One region of the Cellulosimicrobium sp. 22598 genome, then DNA from elsewhere that is predicted to be linked to it. Evidence: predicted binding sites of a transcription regulator. Region 1 holds the regulator's gene; the other holds the start of a gene.
What was found. Region 1 encodes HrcA, which represses chaperone genes, less so after heat shock. Its sites were predicted from a motif close to TTNGCACTCGNNNNNNNCGAGTGCNAA; they were not measured.
Positions count from the first base shown of each region.

Region 1 (5,362 bases):
AACGTGCTGCTCGCGGCGCTGATCGTCGGCATCCTCACGGGCATCGGCTTCGTGCTGTGCATCCTGCCGGGCTTCGCGGTGCTGCTCTTCTCCGCGTTCGTCTACTACGTCGCGCTCGACCAGGGCGTCGACGCGATCACGGCGATCCGGACGAGCTTCTCGCTCGTCGCCAAGAACTTCGGCCAGGTGTTCCTGCTGCTGCTCGCGCTGTTCGGCATCAACATCCTCGGCGCGATCCCGTGCGGCCTCGGCCTGTTCGTCACGATCCCGCTGAGCTACGTGGCCGTGGGCTTCGCCTACCGTCGCCTCACCGGGGGCGTGCCGGCCGCCTGACGGCCGGTCGTCGTCGTTCACCACGCCCCGGTGCCGCCCGTCGGTGCCGGGGCGCGGCGCGTCCGGACCGGGGCGAGGTCAGGACGCCGTGACGAAGTCGATGAGCTCCTCGACGCGGCCGAGCAGGGACGGCTCGAGGTCCGCGTACGTGCGCACGGTGCCGAGGATGCGCTGCCACGCGCGGCCCACGTCCTCGGCGGTCTCCGCGGGCCAGCCGAGCTCGCGCAGGATGCCGCGCTTCCACTCGGTGCCCCGCTCGATCACGGGCCAGCGCTGCAGGCCGACGCGCGCGGGCTTCACGGCCTGCCACACGTCGACGTACGGGTGCCCGAGCACGAGCACCGTGCCCGCGGGGGAGCGGCGGACCGCGTCGTCGGCGATGCGGCGCTCCTTGCTCCCGGGCACCAGGTGGTCCACGAGCACGCCGACGCGGCGCTGCGGCGTCGGGCCGAAGTCGGCGAGCGCCGCCGCGAGGTCGTCGACGCCGTGCAGGGGCTCGACGACGACGCCCTCGACCCGGAGGTCGTCGCCCCACACCTTCTCGACGAGCTCGGCGTCGTGCTTGCCCTCGACCCAGATGCGGCTGCCGCGAGCCACGCGCGCCCGCTGCCCGACGACGGCGCGCGAGCCGGACGCGGTCCGCGTCGGCGCGGCGGGGGCGCGGGACGTGACCGGGGCGGTGAGCTCGACCGGCTCGCCGTCGACCCAGAACCCGGGCCCGAGCGGGAACGTCCGCGTCCGGCCGGCGCGGTCCTCGAGCACGACGACGTGCATCCCGCCCGACTTCTCGACCCGCACGACGGCGCCGACCCACCCGGTCTGCACCTCCTCGACGACGAGCCCCCGCTCGGCGGCCTGCGGTCGGGACACCGGCCGCGCACGATGATGAACGGGGGCGGGCGTGCCGCCGCCGAGGACGTCGGACCCATAACGATCGAAAGCCACGCCGTCACCCTAGGTCAGCGCCGGACACACCCCGGCGAGATCGGCCCGTGCGTCGCGACATCGACCTCCCGAGGGTCGATCTCGGACGCTCGGGTCGATCTCGGCACGCAGCGCCCGCCGCGCGCGGTCCCGGGGAGGGGTGGTACGACGGAGCGGTGAGCCCGCAGCGCGCCGAGCCGGACCCGAACCGCTGGCGCGTGCTGCCCGTCTGCCTCGCGGTCGGCTTCGTCACGACGCTCGACGTGTCGATCGTCAACGTCGCCCTCCCGTCGATCGAGTCGTCGCTCGACGCGGGGCCGACGCAGCTCCAGCTCGTCGTCGCGGGCTACACGCTCGCGTTCGGGCTCGCGCTCGTGCCCGCCGGCCGGCTCGGCGACGCCGGCGCCCGGCGTACCCTGTTCATCGCCGGGCTGGTCGGGTTCGCGCTCATGAGCCTCGCGTGCGGGCTCGCGCCGACGGACGGGTGGCTCGCCGTCGCGCGCCTGCTGCAGGGCGTGAGCGCTGGCGTCCTCAACCCGCAGGTCGTCGGGCTCATCCAGCAGCAGTTCTCCGGGTTCGAGCGTGGCCGCGCGTTCGGCATGTTCGGCGCGACGATCGGGGTCTCGACGGCGCTGGGCCCGCTGCTCGGCGGCCTCATCATCGCGGCGGCCGGCTCCGCGGACGGGTGGCGGTGGGTCTTCCTCGTCAACCTCCCCGTCGTCGCGGTCCTATTGCCCTTCGCGTGGCGCCTCGTGCCCGCGCCACCGCCCGACGCCGCGCGCTCCGCGCGGGGCCCGCGCCGCCTCGACCTCGTCGGGCTGGCGCTGCTCGGTGCGGCGACGCTCGGCGTCATGATGCCGTTCGTCACGACGACCGGTCGCGGCGACGACGCCTCGCGCTGGTGGTGGCTGGTCGTGGCCGCCGCGGCGGGGACCGCGGCCGTCGTCTGGGAGCGGCGGTACCAGCGGCGCACCGGCGAGGCGGTGCTCGACCCGCAGGTCGTCGGGCTCGGGTCGTTCCGCAACGGCGCGCTGCTCGGCCTCGCCTACTTCGCCGGCTTCACGGGCATCTTCCTCGTGGTCACGCTCTACCTCCAGGACGAGCTCGGCTACACGCCGCTCCAGGCGGGGCTCGTGGGGACGCCGTTCGCCGTCGCGTCCGGGGTGTCCGCGTGGTTCTCGGGGCGCTGGGTCGCGCGCTGGGGCCGGCAGCTCGTCGTCGGCGGGCTGACGCTCGTCCTCGTCGGGGTCGTCGTGGCCGACGCCGTCGTGCGCCTCCTCGGGGACGAGCCGGGCGCCGTGGGGCCGGCGCTCGCGGGAGCCCTGCTGGTCGCCGGGGCGGGCAGCGGGACGGTCATCGCGCCGAACCAGACCCTCACGCTGTCCGAGGTTCCCGTGAGCCGCGCGGGGGTCGCGGGGAGCATGCTGCAGCTCGGGCAGCGCATCGGGTCGGCGGTCGGCATCTCGATCGTGCTCTCCGTGTACTACGGGGGCCTCGCGGGAGGCGACACGGCGGCGCACGCGACGGGGAGGGCGCTGCTCGTGACGATCGCGCTCGTCGCGCTCGCGCTCGTCGTCGGGCTCGCGGACCTGCGTTCGCGGCGAGCGGAGGACCGCGGGACGGGCCGCGCGGACGCGTAGGATTGGCACTCGGAGGTCGAGAGTGCCGACGCCCGCGCGCCCGCCCGGGGCGGCGACGGTGCGGCACACGGAGGTGGACGTGAGCGAGGAGCGCCGGCTCGAGGTGCTGCGGGCGATCGTCGAGGACTACGTCCTCACGCGCGAGCCCGTGGGGTCGCGCGTGCTCACCGAGCGGCACGGCCTCGGCGTGTCGCCCGCGACGATCCGCAACGACATGGCGGCCCTCGAGGACGCCGGGTACATCGCGCAGCCGCACACGTCCGCGGGCCGCATCCCCACGGACAAGGGCTACCGTCTCTTCGTCGACCGGCTCTCGGGCGTCAAGCCGCTGTCCGCGCCGGAGAAGCGCGCCATCGAGACGTTCCTCTCCGAGGGCGTGGACCTCGACGACGTCATCGCGCGCGCCGGCCGGCTGCTGGCGCAGCTCACGGGCCAGGTCGCGGTCGTGCAGTACCCGTCGCTGAGCCGGTCCGGGCTGCGGCACCTCGAGCTCGTGCCGGTCGGGGACTCGCGCCTGCTCGTCGTGATCATCACCGACACCGGGCGCGTCGAGCAGCGCACGCTCGAGGTCGCGAGCGTGCCGGACGAGGGCACCCTCGTCGAGGTCCGTGCGCGGCTCAACGCCGCCGCGGCCGGCAAGCGCCTCACGGACCTCGCCACGGGCCTCGCCGCGGTGACGGAGAGCTTCCACCCCGACGACGCCCCGCTCGTGCGCGCGGTCGGCGACCTCGTCGCCCAGACGCTCGCCGAGGAGAGCGAGGAGCGCCTCGTGCTCGCGGGCACGGCGAACCTGGCCCGTGCGGGCATGCGGTTCGAGCACGCGCTGCGCCCGGTCCTCGAGGCGCTCGAGGAGCAGGTCGTCCTCCTGGGCCTCCTGACGGAGATGGCGGCCGAGTCCGGCGTGAGCGTGCGGATCGGGCACGAGACCCAGCTCGAGGGCCTCGTGGAGACCTCCGTCGTGACGACCGGTTACGGTAACGACGGCGACACGGTCGCCCTCGTCGGCTCGATCGGGCCGACCCGCATGGACTACCCCGGGACCATCGCGGCGGTGCGCGCCGTCGCGCGCTACCTGTCACGGGTGCTCGGCACGTGAGCCTCGCCGCGGCCTCCCCGCGCGCGGCAGGCATCCACGACGACCGACCTCGTGCCGGTCTCACGACCCGCACCAGACCCTTCACGACCGGCCCCCTGCCGGCCTCACGACCCGCACCAGCAGAGAGTGACGTGTGAGCGACTACTACGAGATCCTGGGCGTGGCGCGCGACGCCAGCCAGGACCAGATCAAGAAGGCGTACCGCAAGCTCGCGCGCGAGCTGCACCCCGACGTCGCGGGCGAGGAGGCGGGCGACCGCTTCAAGGACGTGGCGCGCGCGTACGAGGTGCTCTCCAACCCGGAGAAGCGTCAGCAGTACGACCTCGGCGTCGACCCGAGCGCCCCGGGCGGCGGCGCCGGCCCCATGGGCGGCGGGTTCGGCTTCCAGGACATCTTCGAGACGTTCTTCGGCGGCGGCCAGGCGCAGCAGGGGCCCATCCCGCGCGCCCGGCGCGGCCAGGACGCGCTCGTGCGGCTCGACATCGACCTGTCCGAGGCGACGTTCGGCGCGCAGCGCGAGCTCCAGGTCGACACGGCGGTCGTGTGCGGGACGTGCGGCGGCTCGTGCTGTCGCCCGGGCACCTCGCCCCGCACGTGCGACGTCTGCCACGGCCGCGGCACGGTCCAGCGCGTGGCGCGTTCCTTCCTCGGCCAGGTCATGACGAGCGCCCCGTGCGCCGCGTGCCAGGGCTTCGGCACCGTCATCCCCGAGCCGTGCGCGGAGTGCTCTGGCGAGGGCCGCGTGCGCAGCCGCCGCAGCATCACGGTGAACGTCCCCGCGGGCGTCGACACGGGCACGCGCATCAAGCTCACCGCGCAGGGCGAGGTCGGTCCGGCCGGCGGCCCCGCGGGCGACCTGTACGTCGAGATCCGCGAGCGCAACCACGACACGTTCGTGCGCCGCGGCGACGACCTGCACTGCACGCTCCAGGTGCCCATGACCGCGGCCGCGCTCGGCACCGTCCTCGAGCTCGAGACGCTCGACGGCGCGCAGGAGATCGACCTGCGCCCGGGCACGCAGCCGGGCCAGATCGTCACGCTCAAGAACCTCGGCGTGGGGCACCTGCACGGCAGCGGCCGCGGCGACCTCAACGTCCACATCGAGGTCCAGGTGCCGCGCGAGCTCACCGAGGAGCAGGAGCAGCTCCTGCGCTCGCTCGCCGCGATGCGTGGCGAGGAGCGGCCCGAGCCGCGCCTGTCGGCCGCGCACCCCGGCGTGTTCTCGCGCCTGCGCGACAAGCTCTCCGGGCGCTGAGGGGAGCGGTCGCGTGAGTGCTCCGGTGTTCCTCGCCGAGACCGGGCTCGACGCCGTCGCGCCCGGCGACCGCTACGTCCTCGACGGCGCCGAGGGCCGCCACGCGGGCGTCGT
Region 1 is NZ_JBQEMZ010000013.1:102,644-108,005, reverse strand. Features, by position in the region: gene ACTJIY_RS15050 (hypothetical protein) at 1-333, shown strand, start outside; gene ACTJIY_RS15045 (DUF3097 domain-containing protein) at 412-1,278, opposite strand; gene ACTJIY_RS15040 (MFS transporter) at 1,434-2,897, shown strand; gene hrcA (heat-inducible transcriptional repressor HrcA) at 2,977-3,993, shown strand; gene dnaJ (molecular chaperone DnaJ) at 4,127-5,248, shown strand; gene ACTJIY_RS15025 (16S rRNA (uracil(1498)-N(3))-methyltransferase) at 5,262-5,362, shown strand, end outside.

Region 2 (5,362 bases), on a different contig from region 1:
GCGCTGGCTCGGCCCCGACGCCCCGGACCCCGTCGCCCGGACGGCTGCCACCTTCCCCGACCGCGACGGCTGGGTGCTGGTGTGCTCGGACGGCCTGTGGAACTACTGCTCCCCCGCCGGCGACCTCGCGGCGCTGCTCCACGCCACCCAGGAACGGGTCGGTCACGACCCGCAGACGGTGGCGGGCGCGCTCGTGGACTGGGCGAACGCCCAGGGCGGCCGGGACAACATCACGGCGACGCTCGCGCGGTTCGACCGGTCGTCGGACGCGGCCTCCCCCGAGCTCGACCCCGACCTCGAGACGACCGTCCCCACGACCTGACGGGCCGCGCGCCGCCGTCCGGCCCGACCCCCGCACGACCCGCCACCACCCACCCCGACCCGATAGCCTGCACGAACACCCGCACCACCGAAGGAGCCCCCATGGCCGAGTTCGCCGCCGAGGTCTACCAGAACGAGTTCCTGTCCGAGGGCGCCACGGACGTCCACGCGATCGTCACCGTGACGTGCACGGGGGCCGGGAGCGCGGGGAGCGTCGGCGGCGCGGGCGGGGTCGCCGAGATCATCATGGTCGACACGTCCGGATCGATGTCGGGCCGGAACATGGAGGCCGCGAAGCACGCCGCCCAGGTCGCCGTGGACCAGATCCTCGACGGCACGTGGTTCGCGATCGTCGGCGGCAGCCATGTCGCCAACCGCGTCTTCCCGTACCCGAACGCGCGCATGGCGATGGTCCAGATGGAGCCGGGCGCGCGCGCCGAGGCGAAGCGCGCGGTCTCGATGCTCACGCCCGGCGGCGGCACGGCGATGAGCACCTGGCTGCGCCTCGCGGACCAGCTCTTCGCGACGGTGCCGCAGGCCACCCAGCGGCACGCGATCCTCCTCACGGACGGCAAGAACGAGTCGGAGCCGCGCGCGAACCTCTCCGCCGCGGTCCGCGACGTCACGGGCCACTTCCAGTGCGACGCGCGCGGCGTCGGCTCGCGCTGGCAGGTCGACGAGCTGCGCGAGATCTCGACGGCGCTGCTCGGCTCGGTCGGCCTCATCGCGGACCCGAACGAGATCGCGGCCGACTTCGAGAGCCTCATGCAGGCGTCCATGGCGCGTGGCGTGGCCTCCGCGGACCTGCGCGTGTGGGCCCCGCAGGGCTCGCAGGTCCTGTTCGTGCGGCAGGTCGCGCCGACCGTCGAGGACCTCACGCACCGCCGCGCCGAGGTGAACCCCCTCACCGGGGCCTACCCGACCGGCTCGTGGGGCGACGAGTCGCGCGACTACCACGTCGCGGTCCGCGTCGCGTCGAAGCCGGTCGGCTCCGAGCAGCTCGCGGCGCGCGTCCAGCTCGCGGTGAACGGCGAGGTCGTCTCCTCCGGTCTGGTCAAGGCCAAGTGGTCCGACGACGAGTCGCTCACCACGCGCATCAATCCCGAGGTCGCGCACTACACGGGCCAGACCGAGCTCGCCGCGGCGATCCAGGAGGGCCTCGCGGCCAAGGCCTCGGGCGACGAGGCGACGGCGACCGTCAAGCTCGGGCGCGCCGTGCAGCTCGCGCAGCAGACAGGCAACGAGGAGGCGACGTCGCGCCTGCGCAAGGTCGTCGACATCGACAACGAGGAGCAGGGCACCGTGCGGCTCAAGCGGAACACCTCGACCCTCGACGAGATGGCCCTCGACACCGCCTCGACGAAGACGACGCGAGTCCGCCGGTGAGCGCCGTCGTCTGCCCCAACGGGCACCCGTCGGAGTCGACCGACTACTGCGACGTGTGCGGCGAGCCGATCGGCGCGGCGTCGGCCCCGTCCACACCCGTGGCGAGCGGGGCGACGCCCGCGGGCGCCGCCCCGGCGGCCGCCCCCGCGACGACGTGCCCGAACTGCGGGTCGCCGGCGCCCGGCGGCGCGCTGTTCTGCGAGAACTGCGGCTACGACTTCACGACCGGCGCGCTGCCCGACCCGGTCGAGCCGCCGTCGGCGCTCTCGCTCGACCCGCCGTCGCGTCCGACGCCCGCGCCCGCGACCTCCGCACCCCCGCAGGCGGGCACGCCCTCGGGGTCCACCCCGCCCCCGCTGCCGACCTCCGCGGCGGGATCCGCGGCGACGCCCCCGTCGTCGTCGACCCCGCCCCCGCTTCCCGCCCCGAGCACCGCCGTCGCCCCCGAGGCGAGCGAGACGGGGACGTCGGGCAGCCACCTCCCGACGCCCCCGGTCCCGGGGCCGGACCAGTGGGTCGTGGAGATCTGGATCGACCCCGACTGGTACCAGGCGCAGCAGCCCGAGGACCCGATGCCCTCCGCGGGACTGCCGGGCCTCGTCGTGCTGCGCGAGCGCAGCGTGCTCGTCGGCCGCCCGTCGGTGTCGCGCGGCATCCACCCGCAGGTCGACTGCGGCGCGGACACGGGCGTCTCCCGCCGGCACTGCCAGCTCAGCACGGACGGCCAGCGGTGGTGGGTCGAGGACCTGCAGTCGTCGAACGGGACCTACGTGAGCCCCGCGGGCGAACCGTTGCCGACCGACCCGATCCCCGCCGGACAGCGACGCGAGCTGTCCGACGGGGACCGGGTCTACCTCGGCGCGTGGACGCGGCTCGTCGTCCGCAAGGCGCTCCCGGGCGAGGTCTGAGCCGGCTCAGCCCTCGGTCGTCCGAGGCTCGGCCTCGGCCGTGATCTGGGTCGCCGCACCGCTGCTGCCCGCGCGGTGCGCGACCTCGATCCGGCGCGGCCGGGCCTCCTCGGCCACGGGGATCGTCAGCGACAGCACCCCGTCCTCGTACGACGCCGAGATCTGGTCGAGCGCCAGACCGCGCCCCACCGTGAGCTGGCGCGCGTAGGTTCCCGAGGGCCGCTCGCGCGCGAGCCACTGGACGTCGGGATCGGTCCGCGGGCTGCGCTCGGCGCGGATCGTCAGCGTGCGGTCCTCGACGGACACGTCGATCGTCCCCGGGTCGACACCGGGAAGGTCCATCGTCAGGACGTAGTGGTCGCCCGCCCGGAACAGGTCGAGCGGCATGCCGCCCGACGCCGACGCCGCGGTCGCGCGCGCGCCGGACGCGAGCTGGCCGACCAGGCGGTCCATCGCGTCGAAGGTGGTCGTGAACGGGTCGATCATCGCAGCCACACCTCTCACCTCCTCGTCGGTCGGTCCCGGACCGTCCGGGACCGGTCGGTGGTCCCGCGAGGTAGGCACCTCGCGGGCGGCTACGTCTCTGTTCTAGCACTCTCCCCCGGAGAGTGCCAAGAGCCGGCGCGCGCCTTCCGGGGGCGGGGCGGAGGGGCGGTTGTCGACTTCCTCCGAGACCGGATCCCGCGACGACAGCATGGTTGGTGGAACCCTCCAACCCGTTGTGCGATCCGTGCACGCGGCGACACCGTCGTCGTCCGCGTCCCCGTCGTCGCGCACCGCGCAGGGCCGGGAGAGTGGACCTGGCCACGACGGGTCGGGCACCGACCCGCCACGACGACGCAGGGAGCACCATGACCGACGCACCGACCACGGCGACCCCCGGGACGCCCGCGCCCGCCACGCAGACCACCGGTCCGGGAGCGGGGCGCCGCGGGCCGCTCGCGCTCGACGCGGGCGACGCCGCGCGCGTCGCGACCTTCGCGGCGCTGATCGCCGCGCTCGGGATGCCGGGGTCGATCGCGCTGTTCGGGAACGCGGTCCCGATCACGCTCCAGACGCTCGGCGTCATGCTCGCCGGCACGATCCTCGGCGCGTGGCGCGGCACGCTCGCGGTCGCGACGTTCCTCGCGCTCGCGGCGGCCGGCCTCCCGGTGCTCGCGGGCGGGCGCGGCGGCCTCGGGGCGTTCGTCGGCCCGTCCGCGGGCTACCTGCTCGGGTTCCTCGCGGGGGCGGCGGTCGTGGGCTGGCTCGTCGACCGGCTGCGCCGGGCGACGTTCGGCGGTGTGCTCGTCGCGTGCCTCGTCGGCGGGGTCGCGGTCGTCTACGCGTGCGGCGTGCCGGTCCAGTCGGCCGTCACGGGGGTACCGCTCGCGACGACGGCGCAGCTCTCCCTCGTGTTCCTCCCGGGCGACGTCCTCAAGGCGCTGGCGGCCGCGGCGATCACCGTCGGCGTCGTGCGCGCCTACCCGGCCGCGCGCCGGTCGGGCCGTTCTGCGGGCCGTCCCATGGCCGCCGGCCGCACCGCCTCCTGACACCTGCGAGAGTGTCCGCGTGCCCGTCGCCCACCAGGTCCTGACGCACGCCGCCGACCCGGCGGTGCGCGACCGTCCCGCCCTGCGCACCCCCGAGCGGTCGCGCACCTACGCCGCGCTCGCCGCGGACGTGCGCGCGGGCGCGACGCACCTCGACGCGACGGGCACGCGCCCCGGCGACGTCGTCGCCGTGTCCCTGCCCGACCCGCTGGACCTGCTCACGGCGGTCCTCGCCGCCGACCACGCCGGCGCGACGCCGCTCGTGTGCGACCCGGCGTGGCCGCGCGCGCACCGCGCGGAGGTCCTGCGCACCCTCGCCCCGCGCACGTTCGTCGAGGTGCCCCTGCCGCGCGGGACCGGCACCCTCCCCGACCTCGTGCCGGGGCTCGCCCCGCAGGGGGGTCCGGGCCCCGGCACGGGCCACGAGCCCGGTCCGGACGACCTCGCGTGGGCGGGGTTCTCCTCGGGCAGCACGGGCCGGCCGCGCGCGGTCGTGCGCACGCGCGCGTCGTGGGAGGGGTCGTTCGACGACGTCACGCGGCTCCTCGGGCTGCGCCCCACCGACACCGTGCTCGTCCCCGGCCCGCTCGCGTCGTCGCTCTACTGCTTCGCCGCCGTGCACACGCTCGCCGTCGGCGCGTGCGCCTTCCTCACGCGCACCCCGGCCGCCACGACCTCCGCGCTCGCGAGCAGCGACGTCGTGCACCTCGTCCCGCAGGTCCTCGACGACGTGCTCGACGCCGTGGCCGCGGGGGCGCCGTCCCGGCTCCGGCACGCGGTCGTCGGCGGGGCGTCCCTCGCCGCCGGGGCGCGGTCGCGCGCGACGGCGCTCGGCATCGACGTGCTCGCCTACTACGGCGCGGTCGAGCTCTCGTTCGTCGCCTACGACCCCGACGGGTCGGGGCTGCGTGCGTTCCCGAGGGTCGACCTCGAGGTCCGGCCGCTGCCGCAGGCGAGCGTCGGCGAGGTCTGGGTCCGCTCGCCCTGGGTGTCTAGCGGCTACCTCGCGCGCGCCACCGGACCGCTGCGGCGCGACGGCGCGTGGAGCACCGTGGGCGACCTCGCCGACCCCCTGCCCGACCCGTCGACGTCGCCGTCCGCGCCCGGCGCCCCGCCCGGCACGCTCGTGCTGCGCGGCCGCGGCGACGGGGCGATCCTCACCGGCGGGTCGACCGTCGTGCCCGAGGACGTCGAGGTCGTGCTGCGCGCGGTGCC
Region 2 is NZ_JBQEMZ010000014.1:70,155-75,516, forward strand. Features, by position in the region: gene ACTJIY_RS15405 (PP2C family serine/threonine-protein phosphatase) at 1-322, shown strand, start outside; gene ACTJIY_RS15410 (VWA domain-containing protein) at 424-1,707, shown strand; gene ACTJIY_RS15415 (FHA domain-containing protein) at 1,704-2,615, shown strand; gene ACTJIY_RS15420 (Hsp20/alpha crystallin family protein) at 2,622-3,110, opposite strand; gene ACTJIY_RS15425 (biotin transporter BioY) at 3,467-4,147, shown strand; gene ACTJIY_RS15430 (class I adenylate-forming enzyme family protein) at 4,167-5,362, shown strand, end outside.
Region 2: a site for HrcA is predicted at 3,204-3,230, ahead of ACTJIY_RS15420 (Hsp20/alpha crystallin family protein). Genes of this name have one in related genera too.